3 regions of the Paraburkholderia sp. PREW-6R genome follow, and region 2 is predicted to be linked to each of the others. Evidence: predicted binding sites of a transcription regulator. Region 2 holds the regulator's gene; each other region holds the start of a gene.

What was found. The regulator LexA, encoded in region 2, represses DNA repair genes until DNA is damaged. The targets are predictions, from matches to a motif close to ACTGTATNNNNATACAGT.
Positions count from the first base shown of each region.
Region 1: imuA (translesion DNA synthesis-associated protein ImuA) is a predicted target of LexA. The motif match lies at 2,558-2,575, and genes of this name have one in related genera.
Region 3: AAGS40_RS10585 (ATP-dependent helicase) is a predicted target of LexA. The motif match lies at 4,891-4,908, and genes of this name have one in related genera.

Region 1 is NZ_CP155076.1:196,416-203,803, reverse strand. It holds gene AAGS40_RS30035 (RES family NAD+ phosphorylase) at 1-208, opposite strand, end outside; gene AAGS40_RS30030 (antitoxin Xre-like helix-turn-helix domain-containing protein) at 205-645, opposite strand; gene AAGS40_RS30025 (hypothetical protein) at 2,002-2,220, opposite strand; gene imuA (translesion DNA synthesis-associated protein ImuA) at 2,590-3,297, shown strand; gene AAGS40_RS30015 (DNA polymerase Y family protein) at 3,227-4,696, shown strand; gene AAGS40_RS30010 (error-prone DNA polymerase) at 4,703-7,388, shown strand, end outside.
Region 2 is NZ_CP155073.1:1,420,848-1,428,235, forward strand. It holds gene nodI (nodulation factor ABC transporter ATP-binding protein NodI) at 1-96, opposite strand, end outside; gene AAGS40_RS06160 (universal stress protein) at 466-930, shown strand; gene AAGS40_RS06165 (DUF2939 domain-containing protein) at 996-1,667, opposite strand; gene AAGS40_RS06170 (hypothetical protein) at 1,823-2,170, opposite strand; gene lexA (transcriptional repressor LexA) at 2,399-3,049, opposite strand; gene AAGS40_RS06180 (sulfate ABC transporter substrate-binding protein) at 3,364-4,413, shown strand; partial or broken gene cysT (sulfate ABC transporter permease subunit CysT) at 4,552-5,388, shown strand; gene cysW (sulfate ABC transporter permease subunit CysW) at 5,547-6,638, shown strand; gene AAGS40_RS06195 (sulfate ABC transporter ATP-binding protein) at 6,638-7,388, shown strand, end outside.
Region 3 is NZ_CP155073.1:2,440,654-2,448,041, reverse strand. It holds gene AAGS40_RS10615 (phospholipase D family protein) at 1-648, opposite strand, end outside; gene AAGS40_RS10610 (bile acid:sodium symporter family protein) at 847-1,806, opposite strand; gene AAGS40_RS10605 (MATE family efflux transporter) at 1,926-3,290, opposite strand; gene AAGS40_RS10600 (RNA-binding S4 domain-containing protein) at 3,290-3,508, opposite strand; gene AAGS40_RS10595 (hypothetical protein) at 3,809-4,249, shown strand; gene AAGS40_RS10590 (hypothetical protein) at 4,415-4,681, shown strand; gene AAGS40_RS10585 (ATP-dependent helicase) at 4,950-7,085, shown strand; gene AAGS40_RS10580 (DUF4088 family protein) at 7,132-7,388, opposite strand, start outside.

The DNA of each region.
Region 1 (7,388 bases), on a different replicon from region 2:
GAATCTGGGCTGGGATCATCACATATCGTGCTCGCAGCGGTGAGTCCTGCACGAGCATCTCGAGGAGTGCCAGTGATTGGGTCTGTGCTGTATATATGAGCGCGACGCCTTTCGGGTTCCACCGCCCACCATAAAGTCGCGCGCCTTCGCCGGAGAAGGCGTTATCAGCATACCGCGCTGTCACTACCCGCCATACCGTCAAGGTCATGCAAAAACACCATGCTCGAGGCGCCCGAGCGTATCCATCACGCTATCGGCCCCAATGTCCGTATCGAGAAGGCTGAGCGGGGTAGCATCACCTAGTGCGGCCGCCGGCGACTTGAGCCACCCGATGGCCAGATTGAGATCTTCAAATACCTCCGCCGCGCGCGCCGCGACACGCGCAAGCCGCAGTAATTTGGCCGACTCCTCGCGGCTGAAGACGCCTTCGCGCTTGCGCCGCGCCAAGGTGCGCTCGGGTATATCGAGCGCCTGCGCCAGTTCTGACTGCGAGATTGCAATGGATTTGAGCATTGAGTCGAGCGCCTGGGAGGAGATGCCGTGACGGACGATATCGACCCATTCGAGACCCGACCGAGGGGCACGGCGCAAGACCGCGCGTCCGCCCAACAACGAATCTGCAGAAATCTTCTCGATGACGGTCATAGCACCTCCTGCCATTTGGCATCCATATTACACCAAATTGGCAGCGCCTGCCCGGGGCGCGCTTTGCAGTTTAGAACCAACGCGGGGTTGCAACTCTATTGCGCAAGTTTTTAATAAAAAATCCTTGCAACCCTGTGACCGTCCTTGGACCGTCAAAATAGGGTCCACGAACCCTGGAATCAAGCCGGACGAACCGTGGAGCCGTCATTAATATGTCCAGAAGCCCGAAACGCTGCACCGGGACGCGTACTGCGAGATCGACCCAGGATGCTCAACGGTCCTTTCGGCCTGCATCGACATGATCGATGCCGCAGCCGTCATTGGTGTAACGGAGCGGCTCCATGCCGTACGCGAGACTCTTCTGGGCCTCCACGCTGTCTCGACCATGGCTGTTGAAGGGGAAGTGGGGGCGCGCGTGCTAGCGATATGTACCTGAATCAGTTCTTCGGAAAAGAGCGCTGACAATTGGCTGTTGCTTAACACCGGCCTGACTGACCGAACCACGGTGCTTCCAGCCGTTAAGTGTTCGTTTCAGCAACCGTCAGCTTCGGGGCGATTGCTGTCCGACGCTGACGACATTGCGAATCTGAAAGCGGACGCACAGTCGCATCACTTCGCCAGTCGAATCTTCAGAATTTCGCGATCTGCGCTTTTCCGTCCAGGCGGTCGGAGCCATTACCGCGTGCCGGCGAAAGGTTGACGTCTTAAGTCGGCCGCCAGCATGTTGCCTCTAGCCGGACACACACGCGAATGTCAGTTCTGCCTCTTGAGGCGTCCAGCCGCGAACGCCGTGCGTCTGCATGTCGACCTGATGCATCTGCTTTCCCTCTTGCCTGCAGTACTCGTCAGCACGTTTCAGACTTGACGCCTTGATCTCTCCCCAAGGAGTCATTCCGCCGCGTACCTGCGTTGTTACGGTGTAATGTCCGTCTCCGGCCGGCGAGACTTCCGAGATCGATGTGCAGGCTGTCAGGACAGTAATGGCGGTGAGTGCGACGATTAGTTTCATCGATTGGAGGATCGAAGGATTGGCCGACGGTGGTGTTGCATTTCTCGCGTCGATTAAGGGCGAGGGCGGCTTGGCGGAGCTGCGCTCCGTCAAGGCGAATAACGGCCTCTAAAGCGGGAACTTGAGGTGTGTCTTCATGTCGTTGTTTAACGAACGGAAGGCCGCTTCACTCCTTTAAGGAGCCGCCGTTAAGAAAAGATGTCTTTAGGACCGTTTGGGGTCGCGTCTGGCCGATCGCTGCATGGTCGGTTGAAAAAAGCATCGGACTGGCTTTCCCGTCAGGGGGACCAATCAGCCTCGGCGGTGCCAGCACTGGCGCAGGAGGGGATGTTTTGCGAGACCAGTCGCTAGCCGTGGTTATCGACCCACGCACGACACCAAGACAGGCCGGCCGATTCTGCCTCTTCATCAGTATCAAAGGCGCCAAGCACTCCAGAGGCCACTACAACCTTCGAGTCGCGCATGATGGTGCCGCTCCCGGCGAAGCGCTCCCGGTGCATGCCTTCTTCCTGCTGCACGATGGCATGGCCCCACAACGTGTATCCGCGGTATTGGTCGGTTTGCATCGGTCGACCTTGAAGGTCTGCTATTCCTGTTTATCGTTGATTGTGTAAAGCGGGGCGGTTCGACACATGCCTGCTGCTTACGCGCAGTGTCGATACCGGCCATCTTCAACGTAGCGTCAATCTTCCGCAACTCCTGAACGAAATCAGTCGCCCACTTTTGCCCTCGCATCGGACGGTCAGGCCTGTCGATGCCCTATATAAGGCGGGACCCATACATCTGCGCTCACGATGGACTTCATCTGAACACAGGAGAGGGGCCTGATGCCGCGCGATGAACGTCGCGTCGCCCCGTTCCTTAAAAAGTGACAGTTCGCACCTACGAATTTGCGTGTAGCATACTGTATAAATATACAGGTTTTCTTTTCTCATATGTCCAGCGCTACTGTCACGGCCGAAGAGATACATCCGTCCCTGTGGCGCGCGTCCCAGCTCGCGCGCGGCCGTGGGCGGGTCGTTGAGACCGGCTATGCCGCATTGTCAGCCGAGCTCCCGGGCGGCGGTTGGCCGGTCGGTGCGCTTGTCGACCTGATGGTCCAGCAGGCCGGGGTCGGGGAACTGCGACTGTTGCGCCCTGCGCTCAGTGGTTCGGGCAACCGCCCGGTTGCGTTTGTGCAGCCACCGCACACCCCGGATGGACTTGGGCTGAGCTACATTGGACTTCCCATTGACCAGGTGATGCGGGTGAAAGCGCGGAAGACCGCAGATGCGCTCTGGTCGGCGGAGCAGATTCTGCGGGCAGGCAGCTGCGGTGCGCTCATTTTCTGGGCGCAGTACGCGCAGGCCTCATCGCTGCGGCGCCTGCATTTAGCAGCGCAGTCGTCGGAAACGCTTTTCGTGATGGTCAGGCCGCTTGCCGCCGCACAGGATTCGTCGCCCGCATTGTTACGGCTGGCGTTAAGACCATCAGCCGACGGTCTGACCGTCGACATCGTGAAACGACGAGGGCCCGCCCGCGCAGAGCCGCTGTCGATTCCCCTTCAACCTACTCCTGTATTGCTTTCCCGACATGCGCGTCTTTCTCGCCGTCCACTTGCCGAAGTTGCCGCTCGAGGTGTTCCGACCGAAGTGGTCACCTGAGCCCCAGCACGGAAGTGCGGTCCTGGAGAAAGACAAGGTGGTCATTACCGACAGCACCGCTCGTGCAGCTGGCGTGCGCCCCGGAATGAAGCGCGGTGGCGTGCTGACACTATCGCCGGAAACGGAGATGCATGAACGTGATGCCGCCAGGGAGGCCGCGGCACAGAGGGAGGTGGGCGTTGCCCTGATGCGCTTTTCACCTGAGGTCGCATTGCTTGACGAAGCGACAGTCGTGGCGGAGGTCGGCGCGAGTCTGCGACTCTTCGGCGGGTTGCTCGCATTGTGCCGGGAAGCGAAGGCTGTTCTCGGAACGCTCGGACTTACCGCGCGCATCAGCGCTTCGCCGACCGGCCAGGGTGCATGGCTACTCGCAAAGTTTGGGAACCGTCGCGTGCTCAAGCTCGCGTCACTTGAGCAACGACTGGCGGCACTACCGATGATGGCCGTTCCCGAAGTTCGTCCGTTCGGAGACTGGTTCTCCGGACTTGGCTGCGAGACCATTGCGGACATCAGGCGTTTGCCCCGCGCCGGCCTGCAGCGTCGCTGTGGTGAACATCTGCTCGACTCGCTCGACCGGGCATTTGGCACCGCGCCCGAACTATTCGATTGGCTGGAACTCCCGCCCACTTTTTCCGCGCGCATTGAAATGCCTGACCGGCTTGAGGATGCGGACGGCGCAGTCTTCGGGGCCCATCGGCTCATTGTGCAACTGTGTGGCTGGCTCTGCGCCAGGCAGCTTGCGGTCACGGCTGTCAGACTGCTGCTCGAACATGAACGTGGGCGCGACGCTATGGACCCGACGGCCATTGACGTCGCGCTGGGCGAGCCGACCTGGAAGGAGGAGCATCTCGTCAGGCTGCTGAAAGAGCGGTTGCACCGGATTGAGCTGGCTGCGCCGGTTATCGCGTTGCGGCTCGATGCATCGAAAGTGGAGTCCGCGGCACCGGCATCCGATACGCTGTTCCCGGAGCCGGGCGGTTCCAAGGAAGACCACGCGCGCCTTCTTGAGCTGCTCGTTGCTCGACTTGGCGAAGATAACGTTCTCCGGCCGGCACCGACTGCCGACCATCGCCCGGAGGTCGCCAACCGCTGGGTGCCGGTGACACTCAGGTCGAAGCAGGGAGCACTTCCGCACGGTTTGCCGAGGCCGACGTGGATGCTGGACAGCCCGGTGAGACTGCTGATGCGCCAGCATCGTCCTTTCTATGGGTCCCCACTGCGGATGGTGTCGCCCGGTGAACGCATCGAGGCCGGCTGGTTTGATGGTGAGCTCGTAACGCGCGACTATTTTGTGGCGCAAGGGGAAGACCAGAGTTGCTACTGGATATATCGCGAGCGCGTCAGCAGCCGGGATGCCGAGGAAGAGCAGCGATGGTTCCTTCACGGACTGTTCGGCTGATGCGCCATGGAGACTACCTTCAATGTCCTTCCGGCGTATGCCGAGCTTTTCTGCCTCTCGAATTTCAGCTTCCTGCACGGCGCTTCGCATGCCGAGGAACTGTCTGAGCGCGCGGCACAGCTAGGATATTCGGCGCTGGCTGTCACAGACGAATGTTCGCTAGCGGGTGTTGTGCGTGCGCATGTCGCCGCGAAGGAAGCAAAGCTGCCATTTATCGTCGGCTCGTTCTTCCGGCTGGTCAATGCCGACGGCTCGCCTGCATTCGGAATTATCCTGCTGGCCAGAAACCGCGAGGGGTACGGCAACCTGTCCGAGCTGATTACGCTTGCCCGTACCCGGGCGGCCAAGGGCGAATATCGCCTGACGCCACAGGACCTCTCGCGTCCCGAGAAGGAATATCGACACCTTCGCGGTATGCCGGACTGCCTCGCCATTCTTGTGCCGGATTTTCCCGCCAGCGAGGATGTCCTTGCCGCACAGGTCGAGTGGCTGAACGATACATTCACGGGCCGCGCCTGGGTAGGGTTGGTGCTTCACCAGCGCGCGATGGATGACATTCACCGTGGCTCGGTCGAATTCATCGCGCGCAGCATGGATGTACCCGTGGTGGCGTTGGGGCATGTCGTCATGCATGTGCGCTCGCGCAAGCCACTTCAGGATACGATGACCGCCATCCGCGTCGGGAAATCCGTACACGAATGCGGTTACGAGCTTGCGCCAAACGCCGAACAGCATCTGCGGTCCCGGCTCCGGCTTGCGAACCTGTACCCGGCAGAAGCACTCTCAGCGACCGTCGACATTGCGAGCCGCTGTACCTTCTCGCTCGATGAGCTTCGCTATGAATATCCAGACGAGCTGGTACCCGCAGGCATCACCGCGAAAGCCTATCTCCGGCAGGAAACCTACATCGGCGCGCAGCGACGCTTTCCGTCTGGCATCCCGCACAAGGTGCAGGAGCAGATTGAGCACGAGCTGGAGCTCATAGCCGAGCTACAGTACGAGCCGTACTTTCTCACTGTGTACGACATTGTTCGCTTCGCACGCAGTCAGCATATCCTTTGCCAGGGTCGTGGGTCGGCCGCCAATTCCGCAGTCTGTTATTGCCTGGGTGTGACCGAGGTGGACCCCGCGCGCGGCAACATGCTGTTCGAGCGGTTCATCAGCAAGGAGCGCGGTGAGCCGCCGGACATCGACGTCGACTTCGAACACCAGCGGCGCGAAGAGGTGATTCAATATATCTACCGCAAGTACGGCCGCGACCGCGCAGCGATTGCTGCAGCAGTCTCAACATACCGGCCCCGGGGTGCGCTGCGTGAAACCGGCAAGGCACTTGGCGTTGACCCCCAGATTGTTGACCTCGTCGCAAAAAGCCATCAGTGGTTCGACACTAGCCAGGACCTCCTCAAGCGCTTCGCCGAGTCCGGGCTCGACCCGGAGAAGCCGCTCATCCAGGCGTGGGCGCGGCTCGCTTCCCAGCTCCTTGGCTTTCCGCGCCACCTGTCGCAGCACTCAGGCGGCTTCGTTATCAGTCGGGGCAAACTCACGCGGCTTGTCCCTGTCGAGAATGCGGCCATGGCGGACCGGTCCGTCATCGAATGGGACAAGGATGACCTTGAGGCGCTTGGTCTTCTGAAAATTGACGTGCTCGCGCTTGGCATGCTGTCGGCCATCCGTCGGACGCTGGACATCGTGTCAGAGCAGCGGGGCGAGCGCTTCGAAATGCAGGACATTCCACCGGAGGATTCCCAAACGTACGAGATGATTTCCGCCGCGGACACTGTTGGTGTTTTCCAGATTGAGTCGCGGGCGCAGATGAGCATGTTGCCCCGTATGAAGCCACGGACGTTTTACGACCTGGTCATTGAAGTTGCCATTGTGCGACCCGGACCGATTCAGGGTGGTGCTGTCCATCCTTACCTGCAACGGCGTCAGGGCTTCGAACCTGTGACGTATCCGAGTGAAGCGCTGAAGACGGCCCTCGGGCGGACGCTCGGGGTGCCGATTTTCCAGGAGCAAGTCATGCAGGTGGCCATTCTGGCTGCCGGCTTTACAGCTGGTGAGGCCGACCAGTTAAGAAGGGCGATGGCCGCGTGGAAACGGAAAGGCGGCCTCGAAAAATACTACGACCGCATCGTCAACGGGATGCACGAGCGCGGCTACGACCAGGCTTTCGCTGAAGGTATTTTTGAGCAAATCAAGGGCTTCGGTGAGTACGGTTTCCCTGAAAGCCATGCCGCCAGTTTTGCGCTGCTGGTATATGCGAGTAGCTGGCTCAAGTGCCATGAGCCCGAGGCATTCCTTGGCGCGATGCTCAACAGTCAGCCGATGGGATTCTATTCGCCATCACAGCTTGTGCAGGATGCGCAACGCCACGGCGTGAAGGTGCTGCCGGTTGATGTCACTGTCAGCGGCTGGGACTCCGTCCTGATACCACTGGCCGACCACGGCCGCCCGGCAGTCCGGCTCGGCATGTCGCTCGTACGAGGCATGAAAGACGGTGCGGCAGAGCGGATTGAGAATGCCCGCGCCGTGCGCCCATTTGAAACCGTCGCTGACCTCGCCCGCAGGGCGCAGCTTGACCGGAAAGACCTTCATGCTCTTGCGGACGCCAACGCGCTCGCTTCGCTTGCCGGTAATCGTCGGGAAGCTCTATGGCAATCGGTCGCCGCCGTGCCTGACAGGGATATGCTTG
Region 2 (7,388 bases):
TTCGCCGGCATCGACGTGGAACGACAGACCGTCTACGACCGTTTTGTCGCCGTAGCGCTTTCTGACGTTCTGAAACTGGATGGCAACTTCGGACATGGAACGAAAGTCTCCTGGGCTGACCGGGGTAAGCGTCGGTGCGCTTCGTCCAGTCGTCTGCGTGATGGTTGCTGAAGATGCAGATGCAGATGCAACTGTAAAGCGGTTCGCACCACGGCGGCGCCAGGGTTGCGTAGCGTGGCGTGCCGGCCGTCGCGCAGCGCCGCAAACCGCCGAGCGCGGGTGCTTCACCCTGCGCGGTAAGGAGGGCTGGCGGGCCGGCCGCCAGCGTGGGAAAAAGTCCGCGGGCCGGGCCGCATGTGTCTGGCGTCTGGCGGCGCACACCTGGCGTTTTCCATCCCTTGCAAGCTGAATTGCGGCGCACCATGATTGATTGACAACGCGCGCTTTGCGCGAAGGGAGAAAATCATGGCGAGCTACCAAAAAATCCTGCTGTGCTACGACGGCTCGCGCGAGGGCCGCAAGGCGTTACGCTGCGGCGCGGACTTGGCCTTGGACCTCAAAGCGGAGACGCATTTACTGTCTGTCGTCGATATGCGTTCGAGCATTGCGCAAAGCGCGGGCCTGCTGACCGACGTCGCCTGCGGCAGCTTCGAGAAAACCGCGCGCGATATTCTTCAGGAGGGCGTGGACTGGCTGACCGAGCGAGGGGTGACCGCGCAGGGCCACTTCGCATTCGGCCACCCGATCGACGAAATCGCAAATCTTGCGAACGAGTTGCATGTCGACCTCGTAGTGGTTGGCCACCGTTGCCGTACCGGCTTATCGCGATGGTGGATGGGCGCGGGGAACACGCCGCTGCTCGACCGTATATCGTGCAGCATTCTGGTGGCGTGCTCTTCGGCACAGGAGCAACAGCAGGCGGCGGCCTGACGGCTGGATTGCACTGCTGCCTACGGCGCGCTCCGGAAGCTCCAGAGCGCGCGGATTTCAAAGACTTATTCGTTCAGGTTGACTGCCGCCAGTTTCCACGTGAACAGGCCTTCGCGCTGGAAGATCGCCGAATAACGCGCGTCGCCCGCGCCGTGCTGGTAGGTGACCACAAATTCATTGATGCCCCGATAGCCAGCCGTGGTTTGCGGCGGCTGCGGCGGCGTGTTGCTGTTGGCGGCTGGATTGTCGGCCATGTTGTTGCCCGCGCCATTGCCAATGCCATTGTTCGCCGCGCCGTTGCTTGAATTGTTGCCTGCAGCGGGGCCGGCTGGCGTCACCGGCGTCGCCGCCTGCGGATTGTCGGCCGGCGACGACGATAACGGCGGCGCCTGCGGCCGCTCGCCAGGGTTGCCACGCGGCGGCATCCCATTGAGCAACGCGGCGACGCCATCCGGTGTGGCGTAGGCGTCCACCAGCGGACCGACCAGCGCTACGCCGATCATCGCGCCAATCGCAGCCAACGGATTGCCATTGCTCTGCGCGTCGAGCCGCCGGGTCAAAAGTGCGGTCACCTGCTGCTTGAGGCTGTCGCGCAAGGCCGGAAAATCGACGTACTGGTTCACGGTTGCCGCGTCGCGAGCGTCCGCAGCGCGTTTGAGGTTATTCAACGCAATATACGGCGACGCATAACCCAGCCCTAACGCCGCGATCACCACGACCGCAACCAGCGCGGCCATAAGCGCGCGCTTTGTGCCACGCCTCGTGCCAGGACTCGTGCTTGTTGGAACTGTCATCGAATGACACTCTCCGTGAGGTGGGATCTAACGTGGACCTCGACCACGCCAAAACGATCCCTTACCTACCAGTCCCGGTTCGTTGATTGCCGCCGTGCTCAGGATTCGAACACCGCGCCGTGCACGTTGGCTTCGTCTGCGATGCAGCGGTCGATCATCCGGCATACCGCGTCCATCGTGCCGACCATGATGAGCCGCGACGGCCCGTGATAGACCCGAACCGGCGCCCGGCGCGTGGGCTCGGCCGTGTTCAGGCCGGAGTTCAACGATACCCGGGCAAAGGCCGGCAGCGCGGACGGCAGCATGGGCATCGCGACGTCAGGCTGATCGAACAGCGAAGGCGTGCTCACGTTGGATGCGCCAGTCAACGAGCAGGGCACGAGCTTGCGCAGATGGCGCAGGCGACCAAACTGGCGAAAGGGCAGCAGGCGGGCAAGACGTTCCATGAGACTCTCCAGGCAATTCAACGTTGAGGCAACTGTGTTCGGCGAAGCCGAGCACCAGGCAGGGCAGCGAGCGGCAGGCTAGCGGCGCCGGGCAAACGGGATTCGATCAGTAATGAAGCAGGCGACAATGACGGGAAAAGGGTGACGATTGCCAGCCGACGACCGATCCATAACCAACCATCGCAAACTCGCGGTCGGCACCACCAGCAAGCCGCAAAAGCCGCTGCTTTAAAACTCGCCAGGCCGGATCAGACCGACGGCGATCCCTTCGAGCGCAAACTCCGCGCTGCCGGTTTCGACGAAGATATTCTCGTAATCAGGGTTCTCGGCAATCAGTTCCAGCCCGTTGGGCCGGCGCTTCAGGCGTTTGACGGTCACGTCGTCGCCGAGACGGGCAATGATGATCTGGCCGTCTTTCGCCTCGCTCTTCTTCTGGACGGCAAGCAGGTCGCCGTCGAAAATTCCCGCGTCACGCATGGACAGGCCGCGCACCTTCAACAGGTAATCGGGCTTGCTCGAAAACAGCGCCGGGTCACACGCGTAGTGCTGAGAGATATGTTCCTGTGCAAGGATCGGACTGCCCGCCGCGACACGGCCGATGAGTGGCAACGACAGTTGCATGATGCTGGCATGCGGCAACGTGAACTGATGCGGTGCCTCCTCCGGCGTGGACAGCAGGCGGATGCCGCGCGACGCCCCCGCGGCGAGTTCGATCACGCCCTTGCGCGCAAGCGCTCTCAAATGCTCCTCTGCGGAGTTCGCCGAGCTGAACCCAAGTTCGGCGGCGATTTCCGCGCGGGTGGGCGGAAAGCCGGTGCGTTCAATTGCCCGGCGGATCAGATCGAAAACCTGCTGCTGTCGTGCGGTAAGTTTGGTCATGGCGCCACTGTATGGATGAACAGGTGACTGTATTTTTATACAGTATCCGGCGCATTTCAAGCTTTACTTTAAGTTCCTGTCTGCGAGCGACGCAGCAGCGCCGTCCACGGGCGCTCCAGCGGCGGCTTTGATGCATGAACGCCGGCGGCCGCCGTCGTTACCACTTTTCCGTATTAAAACATGAAGAAACATTATTTTTAATGATGTAAGCCGTTCGATAGACTGCTCTGCGGGTCGCTTCTCCAGACAGGTGAGGGCGACACAAAAACACATCACACGCAGCTTCAGCACATCGCAACGCGGAGAAAGTTGGCATGAACCATCAAGGCACGGGGCTGAAAGGCAGAACAGGAAAACTGATCGCGGCGCTCGCATTCTGCGCCGCGGGTGCGGTCGCGGCACTGGGCGCGGCCACCCAGGCGCAGGCGGCGGATACCACGTTGCTGAACGTGTCCTACGATCCGACACGGGAGTTGTATCAGGACGAAAACGCGGCTTTTGGTAAAGCGTGGAAAGCCAGAACGGGCGAGACGATCACGTTCAAACAGTCACATGGCGGTTCTGGCGCGCAGGCTCGCTCGGTGCTCGACGGTTTGCAGGCCGACGTGGTGACGCTGGCGCTTGCCTACGACATCGACGCGCTCGCCAGCAAGGGTCTCATCGACAAGGGCTGGCAGAAGCGTCTGCCGGACAACGCGTCGCCGTACACGTCGACGATCGTGTTTCTGGTGCGCAAGGGCAACCCCAGGCACATCAAGGACTGGGATGACCTCGTCAAACCGGGCGTGTCGATCGTCACACCGAATCCGAAGACTTCGGGCGGCGCGCGCTGGAACTATCTGGCTGCGTGGGTGTACGCCGAACATCAGCCGGGCGGCAACGACCAGAAGGCGAGGGAGTTCGTGGGCAAGCTTTACAAGAACGCCGGCGTGCTGGATTCGGGCGCGCGCGGCGCGACCACCAGCTTCGTGCAGCGCGGCATCGGCGACGTGCTGATCGCGTGGGAAAACGAGGCGTTTCTGTCGCAGAAGGAGTTCGGCGCGGACAAGTTCGAGATCGTAGTGCCGTCGGTGAGCATTCTGGCCGAGCCGCCGGTGGCGGTGGTGGACAAGGTGGTCGACCGGCACGGCACGCGCAAGGTTGCCGAGGCCTATCTGAACTTCCTCTATAGCGAGGAAGGCCAGGAGATCGCCGCGAAAAACTTCTATCGTCCGCGTTCGACCAAAGTGCCGGCCGAGCTGACTGCCAGGTTTCCAAAGCTGAAGCTCTATACGGTCGACGATTCGTTCGGCGGATGGACCAACGCGCAGAAAACGCACTTTGCCGACGGCGGCGTGTTCGATTCGATCTACCAGCCGCAGTGACGCCATGACGGAACTGCGCCGCAGCCGGCGCCGACCGACGCGTCGAGCGTCACACCGGAGCGCGCCCTTGGGCGCGCTTCTGGCCGCTTGGGGCCGGTGGCCGCAACAGGCTGGCATTAACCTGAAAGAGTACCCAGCATGACCACGTTGACCTTCCGAAAACCGAGCGCGTTGCCCGGTTTTGGCCTGACGCTCGGCATCACGGTGGCTTACCTGAGCCTCGTGGTGCTGATTCCGCTTGCGGCGACTTTTCTGAAAACCGCCACCCTCGACTGGGCGCAGTTCGTCCGAGCCGTCAGCTCGCCGCGCGTGCTGGCGTCCTACCGGCTCACGTTTTTCTCGGCGCTGGGCGGCGCGCTGATCAATGCGGTGTTCGGCTTTCTGGTCGCATGGGTGCTGGTGCGCTATACGTTTCCGTTCAAGCGGATTGTCGACGCGGTGGTCGATCTGCCGTTCGCGTTGCCCACGTCCGTGGCCGGCATTTCGCTCGCAGCCGTGTACGCCGGCAACGGCTGGATCGGTCAGTATCTGCAACCGCTCGGCATCAAAATCGCATTCACGCCGGCCGGTGTGCTGGTCGCGCTGACGTTCATCGGTTTGCCGTTCGTCGTGCGCACGGTGCAGCCGGTGCTCGAGGAGTTCGAGCGTGAGCAGGAAGAGGCCGCGGCGTGCCTGGGCGCGTCGCGCTGGCTGACGTTTCGCCGGGTCGTGCTGCCCGCCGTCTTTCCGGCTTTGCTGACGGGCTTCGCGCTGGCATTTGCCCGTGCACTCGGCGAATACGGCTCGGTGATTTTCATCGCGGGCAACGTGCCGATGAAATCCGAAATCACGTCGCTGCTGATCATCACCAAGCTCGAACAGTACGACTACGCGGGTGCGACCGCGCTCGCCGTCGTGATGCTGGTGGTGTCGTTCGTGATGCTGCTGCTGATCAACACGCTGCAATGGTATTTGCAGCGCCGCACCGGGCGCGGGGCAGCGGGCGTGGCTTCGGCCGTGTCGAACGTGGCGACGAGCGTTAATGTGAGCGCTGCGGGTGCTGCCGGTGCTGCGGGCAATGGCGGGGCAGACAACATGGCAAAGAGCGCGGCAAAGAGCGCGGCAGATGGGCCGCCGAGCGGCGGAGGTGCGCGATGAGCCACCAGGCCCGGAATCAACCCGTCGATCAGCCGGTGAATCAGCCCGTGAATCAGCCGGTAAGTCAGGCTGATCGCCCGAATAACGCCAGTACGACAGCCGCCGTGGCCGCGGCCGTGGCGCCGCGCGCGCCGCTGAACGTCGCGCGCCGGCCCGATCCGGTGACCGAAGCGCCAGTCGTGCGCTGGCTGCTTACGGGCGTGGCGCTGCTGTTTCTTGCGCTCTTTCTCGTCGTGCCGCTCGTCGCCGTTTTCTATCAGGCGTTGAGCAAAGGCGTGGGTTTCTATCTGGAATCGCTCGCCGATCCGGACGCTTTGTCGGCGATCAAGCTGACCGTCATCACCGCCGCGATCGCGGTGCCATTGAATCTCGTGTTCGGTCTGGCCGCGTCGTGGTGCATCGCCAAATTCGAGTTTCGCGGCAAGGCGCTGCTCACGACGCTGATCGATCTGCCGTTCTCGGTGTCGCCCGTGATCTCCGGCCTGATCTATGTGCTGATGTTCGGCGCGCAAGGCTGGTTCGGGCCGTGGCTGGAGGATCACAACATCCAGATCATCTTCGCGGTGCCGGGCATCGTACTCGCCACCATCTTCGTCACGTTCCCGTTCGTGGCGCGCGAGCTGATTCCGCTGATGCAGGCGCAAGGCAACGACGAGGAAGAGGCGGCGCACGTGCTCGGCGCATCCGGCTGGCAGATCTTTCGCCGCGTCACGCTGCCGAACGTCAAATGGGGCCTGCTGTATGGCGTGATCCTGTGCAATGCGCGTGCAATGGGTGAGTTCGGCGCGGTATCGGTGGTGTCCGGCCACATTCGCGGCCAGACCGACACCATGCCGCTGCACGTCGAAATCCTCTACAACGAGTACAACTTCTCGGCGGCGTTCGCGGTCGCGTCGGTGCTGGCGCTGCTCGCGCTCGTCACGCTCGGCCTGAAGCTGCTCGCCGAGCGTCATATGTCGGCGGAGCTGTCATCGGCGCGCGATGTGCCCGCGCATGCCGGACCCGTCACCGCGGTGCCCGCGACGCCCGCTTTTGCTACCGCGCAGCACAACGCAGTCAAGCATCCGCTCAAGCAAGGAGAGCTGTAATGGGTATCACCGTTCGTAACCTGCAGAAGCGCTTTGGCGATTTCGTTGCGCTCGATAATGTGTCGCTCGACTTTCCGCCGGGCGAACTGGTCGCGCTGCTCGGGCCGTCGGGCTGCGGCAAGACGACGTTGCTGCGCGTGATCGCCGGACTCGAATACGCGGACGGCGGTCAGGTCGTGCTGCAAGGTCAGGACGTGGCGACGGTCGGCGCGCGCGAGCGTGAAGTCGGCTTCGTGTTTCAGCACTACGCGCTGTTCCGTCATATGACGGTATTCGAGAACGTCGCGTTCGGCCTGCGCGTGAAGCCGCGCAAGGAGCGCCCGTCCGAAGCCGTGATCCGCGAGAAGGTGCACGAACTGCTCAGGCTCGTGCAACTGGACTGGCTCGCGCAGCGCTATCCGTCCGAACTGTCGGGCGGCCAGCGTCAGCGGATTGCCCTTGCGCGTGCACTGGCGGTCGAGCCGAAAGTGCTGCTGCTCGACGAACCGTTCGGCGCGCTGGATGCGAAAGTGCGCAAGGAACTGCGCAGCTGGCTGCGGCGTCTGCACGACGATCTGCATATCTCGACGATTTTCGTCACGCATGACCAGGAGGAGGCGCTCGAGGTAGCGGATCGCATCGTTGTGCTCAATCGTGGGCATGTCGAGCAGGTGGGCAGTCCACAAGACGTGTACGACCATCCGCAAACTTCGTTCGTCTACGAATTCCTCGGCGCGGCGAACCGTCTGCACGGCAAGGTGGACGCGAGCG
Region 3 (7,388 bases), 1.0 Mb from region 2:
GAGGTCGCGGAATTGCAGCGTTTCGCTTGCGTTGAAATATTCGTCGCCGAGATTGCGGCCGCCCACGATGGCGATCTGGTTGTCCGCGATCATCGCCTTGTTATGCATGCGCCGCGTGAAATGGCCGATCTGCGTGAATACGTTCGTCGTGCGTTCGAATACGCCTTCCTGCGCACTGCCAAACGGATTGAACACGCGAATCTCGATGTTCTGGTGCGCATTCAGTCCCGCCATCACGCGGTCGATGTCCTTGAAGTTCAGGTCGTCGACCAGCATGCGCACATGGACACCATGATCGGCTGCATAGAGCGCCGCGCCGAGCAGCAGCTTGCCGGTGGTGTCCTCGTTCGCAATGTAGTACTGCATGTCGAGCGTCCTCGTCGCCGCGCGGGCCAGAGCGATGCGCATCTGCAACGCGTCGGTGCCGCTCGACAGCACGCGGAAGCCGGACTCGTCAGGATGCGCGGCTTCGAGCGGCGCGAGCGCGCTGCGCAGCGGCGTGCTTTCGGTGACAGGCAGTGCATGACTGATGTGCCTGTCATACGCGGTGGCGGGCGGCTTCGTCGCGCAGGCAGTCAAAAATGCCGTCGCAAAACACAAGAGGAAGAAATGTCTAGCAGTAGTGCTGAATGCGCACGTGCGTTGCAGTGCGCTGTTGTTCTGACTGTGATGCCCCGACACGCTGGTTCTCCGTTATTCGCGAATTCTCATGACAACGCCGCGCAATCACGCACGCTGTTGTGCAAAGCATTCTAAGGGGAATCAGGCGAGCGGGCGCTGTTCTTCGCATCGAGTCGGGGCACGGGCGTGCGCTGGCGAACAGGGCACGCCCATTCAGGTCAAGCCCTAGCTTCGGCTGATATTCGGCTCGCGCACTTCATCCCGCTGTGTCGAGCCTTTTGCCGGACGTCCGGCCCAATATCCCGCGAGCAGCGAACCCGAAAGGTTGTGCCACACCGAGAACAGCGCGCCGGGCAACGCGGCGATCGGCGTGAAATAGAGTTTGCCGAGCGTGGCGGCGAGCCCCGAGTTCTGCATGCCGACTTCAATGGCGAGCGTGCGGCAGACGGCTTCGTCGAAACCGAGCAGACGGCCGCCCCAATAGCCGCCAAGGAGGCCGATGCCGTTGTGCAGCACCACGCCCAGCATCACCACGAGACCCACCGACGCAATGCTCTTCTGCGTGCCGCCCACCACCGCGCCGATGATCAGCAGGATCGCCACCATCGAAACCAGCGGCAGAACCGGTTCGATCCTGCGCACGGCCCGGCCGAACAGATGGTTGATCACGAGCCCGACCACGATCGGCAGCGCGACGATCTGCAGGATGCTCATCAGCATGCCGTGCACGTCGACGGCAATCGACGCGTCCACGTAAAGACGCGTGAGCAGCGGAGTCGCGAACACGCCGACGAGCGTCGAGAGCGCGCTGATCGTCACCGACAACGCAACGTCGCCGCGCGCCAGATAGATCATCACGTTCGACGCCGTGCCGCTCGCCACGCTGCCGACCAGTACCATGCCGGCGGTGAGATCGGGCGGCATGCGCAGCGCTTTGGCGATCGCGCACGCGGCGAGCGGCATCACGAGGTAGTGCAGCACGATTCCGGCGATGACCGGCGCAGGGCGCGTGAACACCCGCTGAAAATCGGCCACGGATAGCGTGACGCCCATTGCGAGCATGATGATCGTCAACAGCGTGGTGACGTGCGGCGCCACGCCCGCGAACGAAACGGGCGAGCAGTAGGCGGCGATCGAAACGAGCACCGCCCAGAGCGGGAATAAGCGGGTGACGCGGGCAAGCATGACGTGAATCTCCTGATATGTTTTATTGCGTGAGTCGAACCCGGTCGGATGGCTCGCCGACCGGTGGTCTCAGCGAGGCGTGAGCGCGAAAATATTGCGCCGTAATTGCGCAGCGAGGCCTACGGTTTGGGGGTCCTCGAGAGCCGATGAAAACGCCAGGTCATCAGAAGCGCCACGCTCGCGAGGCCGGCCGCCAGTCCCCACCACAAACCGCGCGCGCCGAGTCCGAAGTGAAACGCCAGCGTGTAGCCGGTCGGAAAACCGATCGCCCAGTAACCGAACGCCGCGACGATCATCGGCACGCGCGTGTCTTTGAGGCCGCGCAGACACCCCGAGCCGACCGTTTGCATGCCGTCGACGATCTGGAAAATTGCTGCGACGCCAAGCAGCGAACTCGCCAGCTTCACTGTCGCGGCGTTGGCGGGGTCGTCGAGATGCAGATACAGGCCGACGATCCAGCGCGGCGCGGCGATCAGTACGATTCCCGACAGCGTCATGAACGCGACGCCCAGTGCCAGCGCAACGAAGCCGGCATGCCGCGCGGCGAGCGGCTGCCCGGCGCCGGACCAGAAGCTCACCCGCACATTGGCGGCCTGACCGATCGCGAGCGGCACCATGAAGGCCACCGACGCCACGTTCAATGCGATCTGATGCGCGGCCAGTTGCGACTCGCCGAGCAGGCCGACCATCAGGCCGGTGGCGAGAAAAAGCGTCGACTCGACGCCGTAGGTGATCGCAACCGGCCAGCCGATGCCGAACAGTTCGCCCATTAACGGCACGTTCGGCCGCGTGGCGACGACGAAGTGCCGGAAACGCGGGCGCAGATGCAGCAGCGCCATCAACACGAGCGCGCTTGCCCAGACGGTGATCGACGTGGCGGCCGCCGAGCCGACGAAGCCGAGGCGCGGCAGGCCATACGCCCCGTGGATCAGCCCATAGTTCAGAACGCCGTTCACGCCGACGCTCACGAGCGACACCCACAGCAGCCGTTTGGCCGCGCCGATTGCGGGCAGGAACGAACGCATCAGTCCCACGCCGATCAGGCTGCCGGGCGCGCCCCAGCGCAGCACGGACGCGTATTCGCCGACATTGTGCGCAAGCAGCGCAGGTTCGCCGAACGCGAGCAGCACGGGTGTGGCGAACGAAAGCAGGATGAACGCGGGCAGCGCGAGCAGCACCGACATCACAAGCGCCGTCCAGTAGATGTGCGGCACGCGCTCCTCGTCGCGGGCGCCGCGTGCATGCGAGACGCTTACGCTCACGGACGTCAGCACGCCCTGTAGCAGCGTGACCACGACGAAAAACAGATTTGCGCCGAGGCCGCCGGCGGCGAGCGCATCCGGGCCGAGCGAGCCGAGCAGGATCGTGTCGGTGACGCCCATCGCCATTTGCGACAGCTGCGCGATGGCGAGCGGCGCGGCGAGGCGCGCGGTGTCGGCGGCGTGGCGGGTGAGAGTGGGCGGCCGCGGGTCGAGGCGGCGCATCAGGCCTCGTGCACTGCGATTCGCGTGTCGCCTAGCAGCACGACCTGTCCCGCGCGGATTTTGCAGGTTTTACGTGTTTCGACGCGGCCGTCGACGGTTACTACACCGTCCGCCACCATCATCTTGGCGGAGCCGCCGCTGTCCGCAAGTCCCGTTATCTTCAGGAGATTATGCAGTTCGACGTAGTCGCCGGTCAGCGTGAAATCCAGGTTGGGCATGTCGTTTGCACCTTCAGGCGGGGGTTCGCATGATAAGCCAGAAGCTTGCCCTGGATAAACCGCGCCGTGAGTTTCCGGATGGCGCAAGCAGTTGCAAGCAGTTGTTATCCATTTGTCGGAAAGTGAAACCTTGCGTAACAGTAGTCGCAGTCCGAGTTTTCCACTCGTAAAGTGAAGACCAGTAGTAAAGTTCGCTGTATTCAAGTGAAAGTCAGACCGGGCAAAGCGCATGAACGCTTTTCATATTGACGGACCGCCGCTATGACGCCCGCGTCATAACAACTCTAGAGAGGACTTAACATGACCCAGATTCGCACGCTTCTGATTGGTACCGCCCTGAGCGCCTTTGCCGCTACCGCTGCTGTCGCGCAAACTGCGCAGCCGGGCGCCGACGGACAAATGCAGGCTCAGACCCAAGGTGCGGACGTCGCGCCTGCAGCGCCGGGCGCGCAGCCCGTCACCCCGCCGCCGATGCGTCTGACGGCGCCGGGCTCGACCGACCCGCTGGTTCAGAAGCGCAACGCCAATGCGCAGGCGAACGCCGAGTATCGCGCGTCAAAGAAGGCGTCCAAGGCTGAACTGAAGGAACAGCAGAAGGCCGCCAAGGCGCAATACAAGGAGCAGGTGCGCGACGCCAAGATCAACCAGAAGGCGGATAAGCAGACTGCCAACAACGAAATGAAAATGAACATGCAGGGCCAACCCGCTGACCCGACGGACGGCACGGACGCGAAGCACTAACACCACAACGGCAGGCATCGAACAGCGGGCGTCAGGCCCGCTGACGAATGCGCCGGTGAAATTCCAGCGTGGCGGCTGATCGTGCTGCCGCCATGCCGCCGCGCGAGTTGAAACTGTTTAACGTTGCGAGCTCAACGTTGCTGTTACGGTGCAAGGAGGTATCGCATGACTATCACTCGAGCTACGAAGCATCAGATTGTTGCCGCGCTGCTTGCCGGCTGCGTGTCGTCGGTTGCGTTCGCTCAGGCGAGCGATCCGACCGCTGCGCCGGCAACCCACGCTGACAAGAAAGCGGCCAAGGAACAGGCCAAGGCCGACAAGAAGGCGGCTGTCGCACAAGCCAAGGCTGACAAGAAAAAGACCGATGCGCAGGCCGACGCCGACAAGGCGAACGCCGACGCCGCGGTGAAGGACGCAAAGAAGCAGGACTGACGATAGGGTTCGCGCTTAATTGTGTAAATTGCGCTCGTTTTCATCGTCCAATGGCCCGTCTGCGACTGCGCGCACGGGCCATTGCTTTGCCTGAACCGGCGGTGCGCGGTTTCGGTCAACAAGCAATCCGCCTGAGCAAACACGGGCCGCGTAGCCGGCGTGCGCGCTCCGATCGTGCCGCCAGAAAAAAGGGTCGCTTGTGAAGTGAGGTTGTATGGATATACAGTATGCGTCGCCATCCTGAATCCATTGAACGCCCGAATCCAACGTGCTCTCTGTCGCCGAATCGCCGCCGCCATCCGACACCGCCAGCTGGCTGGCCAAGCTCAACGACGCGCAGCGCGAAGCCGTCGAATATGGTGCGGACTCGCCTCATACGCCGCCGGGCGCGTTGCTCGTAATTGCGGGCGCGGGTTCCGGCAAGACCAATACGCTGGCTCATCGCGTCGCCAACCTGGTCGTGAAGGGCGCTGATCCGCGCCGTATCCTGCTGCTCACCTTTTCGCGCCGTGCGGCGCTCGAAATGACGCGGCGCGTGACGCGTATTGCCGGCGCCGCGCTTGGCTCAAGGGCTGCGCTCGCGCAAGGACTCACCTGGTCGGGCACGTTTCATAGCGTCGGCGCGCGGCTGTTGCGCGAATACGCCGACCTGATCGGCCTTGCCCCCGCTTTTACGATCAATGACCGCGAAGACTCGGCCGACCTGATGAACCTCGTGCGCCACGAACTCGGTTTGTCGGCGAAGGAGCGGCGCTTTCCGGCGAAAGGCACGTGTTTCGCGATCTATTCGCGGGTGGTGAACACGGGCGCGGCGTTGTCACACGTGCTCAACACCGCATTCCCATGGTGCCGCGAGTGGGAAGCCGATCTGCGCATGCTGTTCGCGGCCTATGTCGAGGCCAAGCAGAAGCAAAGCGTGCTCGATTACGACGACCTGCTGCTCTACTGGTCGCACATGGCCGCGGAGCCTGCCATCGCCGCCGACCTGTCGGGCCGTTTCGATCACGTGCTGGTCGACGAGTATCAGGACACCAACCGCCTGCAGGCGTCCATCCTGCTCGCGCTGAAGCCGGACGGCCGCGGCCTGACGGTGGTCGGCGACGACGCGCAGTCCATCTATTCGTTTCGCGGCGCGACCGTGCGCAACATTCTCGACTTTCCCGCGCACTTCGACCCGCCTGCGAGACAGATCACGCTGGAGCGCAACTACCGCTCGACCAGCCCGATTCTCGCGGCATCGAATGCAGTAATCGAGCTGGCCAGCGAGCGCTACACCAAGAACCTGTGGACCGACAAGACATCGGCGCAGCGTCCGCGCATCGTCACGGTCGCCGATGAAGCGGATCAGGCGCGCTACATCGTCGAGCAGGTGCTGGAGGCGCGCGAACAGGGTATGAAACTGAAGTCGCAGGCAGTGCTGTTCCGGGCTGCGCATCACAGCGCCGCGCTCGAAGTCGAACTGACCCGCCGCAACATCCCGTTCGTCAAATTCGGCGGCCTGAAATTCCTCGATTCCGTGCATGTGAAAGACGTGCTCGCGGTGTTGCGCTGGGCGGAGAATCCACGCGACCGCGTCGCCGGGTTTCGGGTCGTGCAATTGCTGCCGGGTGTCGGGCCGGCCACGGCCGCGAAGGTGCTCGACGAGATCGCCGCGCGCGCGGGCGCGGGCGCGGGCAATCCCGTCGAAACCGCCGGCAACGTGCTTGCCGCGTTTGCTCCGCCGCCACGCGCGCAGGAAGACTGGCACCCGTTCGTCAAGCTGATGTCGAGCGTGTATGGACGGCAGACGCCGTGGCCCGCGGAATTCGAAATGGTGCGGCGGTGGTACGAGCCGCACCTCGAGCGCAATCACGAGGACGCGGCGGTCCGTCACGCGGACGTGCTGCAAATGGAAAGCATTGCGGGCACCTATGCGTCGCGCGAACGTTTTCTCACCGAACTGACGCTCGACCCGCCTGACGCCACCAGCGACGAATCCGGTGTACCGCTGATCGACGAGGATTATCTGATCCTGTCGACGATCCATTCGGCGAAAGGGCAGGAGTGGCGCAACGTGTTCGTGCTGAACGGCGTCGACGGCTGTATTCCATCCGATCTGGGCACCGGCAGCGAGGAGGAAATCGACGAGGAGCGCCGCCTTTTGTACGTGGCCATGACGCGCGCTAAAGAAGATCTGCACATCGTCGTGCCGCAACGCTTTTACGTGCACAACCAGACGCATATGGGCGACCGTCACGTGTGGGCATCGCGCACGCGCTTCATTCCGGCACATCTGATGCCGCTCTTCGATGCTTATGCGTGGCCGCGTGTGCCGGTGTCGTGCGCGCCGACGGCGTCGGGGCTGGCTGCGGCCGCACAGGCCAAGATCGAGATCGCGGCGAAGCTGAGGAAAATGTGGGACTGAGACCACCGGCAGGCGGCGGCCATCTGCGAGTCTTAACCGGACCGCTTTAGCGCGACTGGCGTTGCTGCTGTTGCGGCACAGGACGCGGCGGCACGAAGAAATTACGCAGCCACGCGGCGAGGCGCGAAAACACGTCGTAGGGTTCTTCGACAAAAATTTCCGGCTTCAGCAGGCGCAGATATTCCATGATCTGCTGCGCTTCCTGCTTCTGGAACGAGCCGTGCGATATGCCAAGACGCAGCAGGCCGCGCAGTTCGCCGAGCTTTTCACGCGCGGTGCTGCCCACGCTGGTTTCGCATGCCA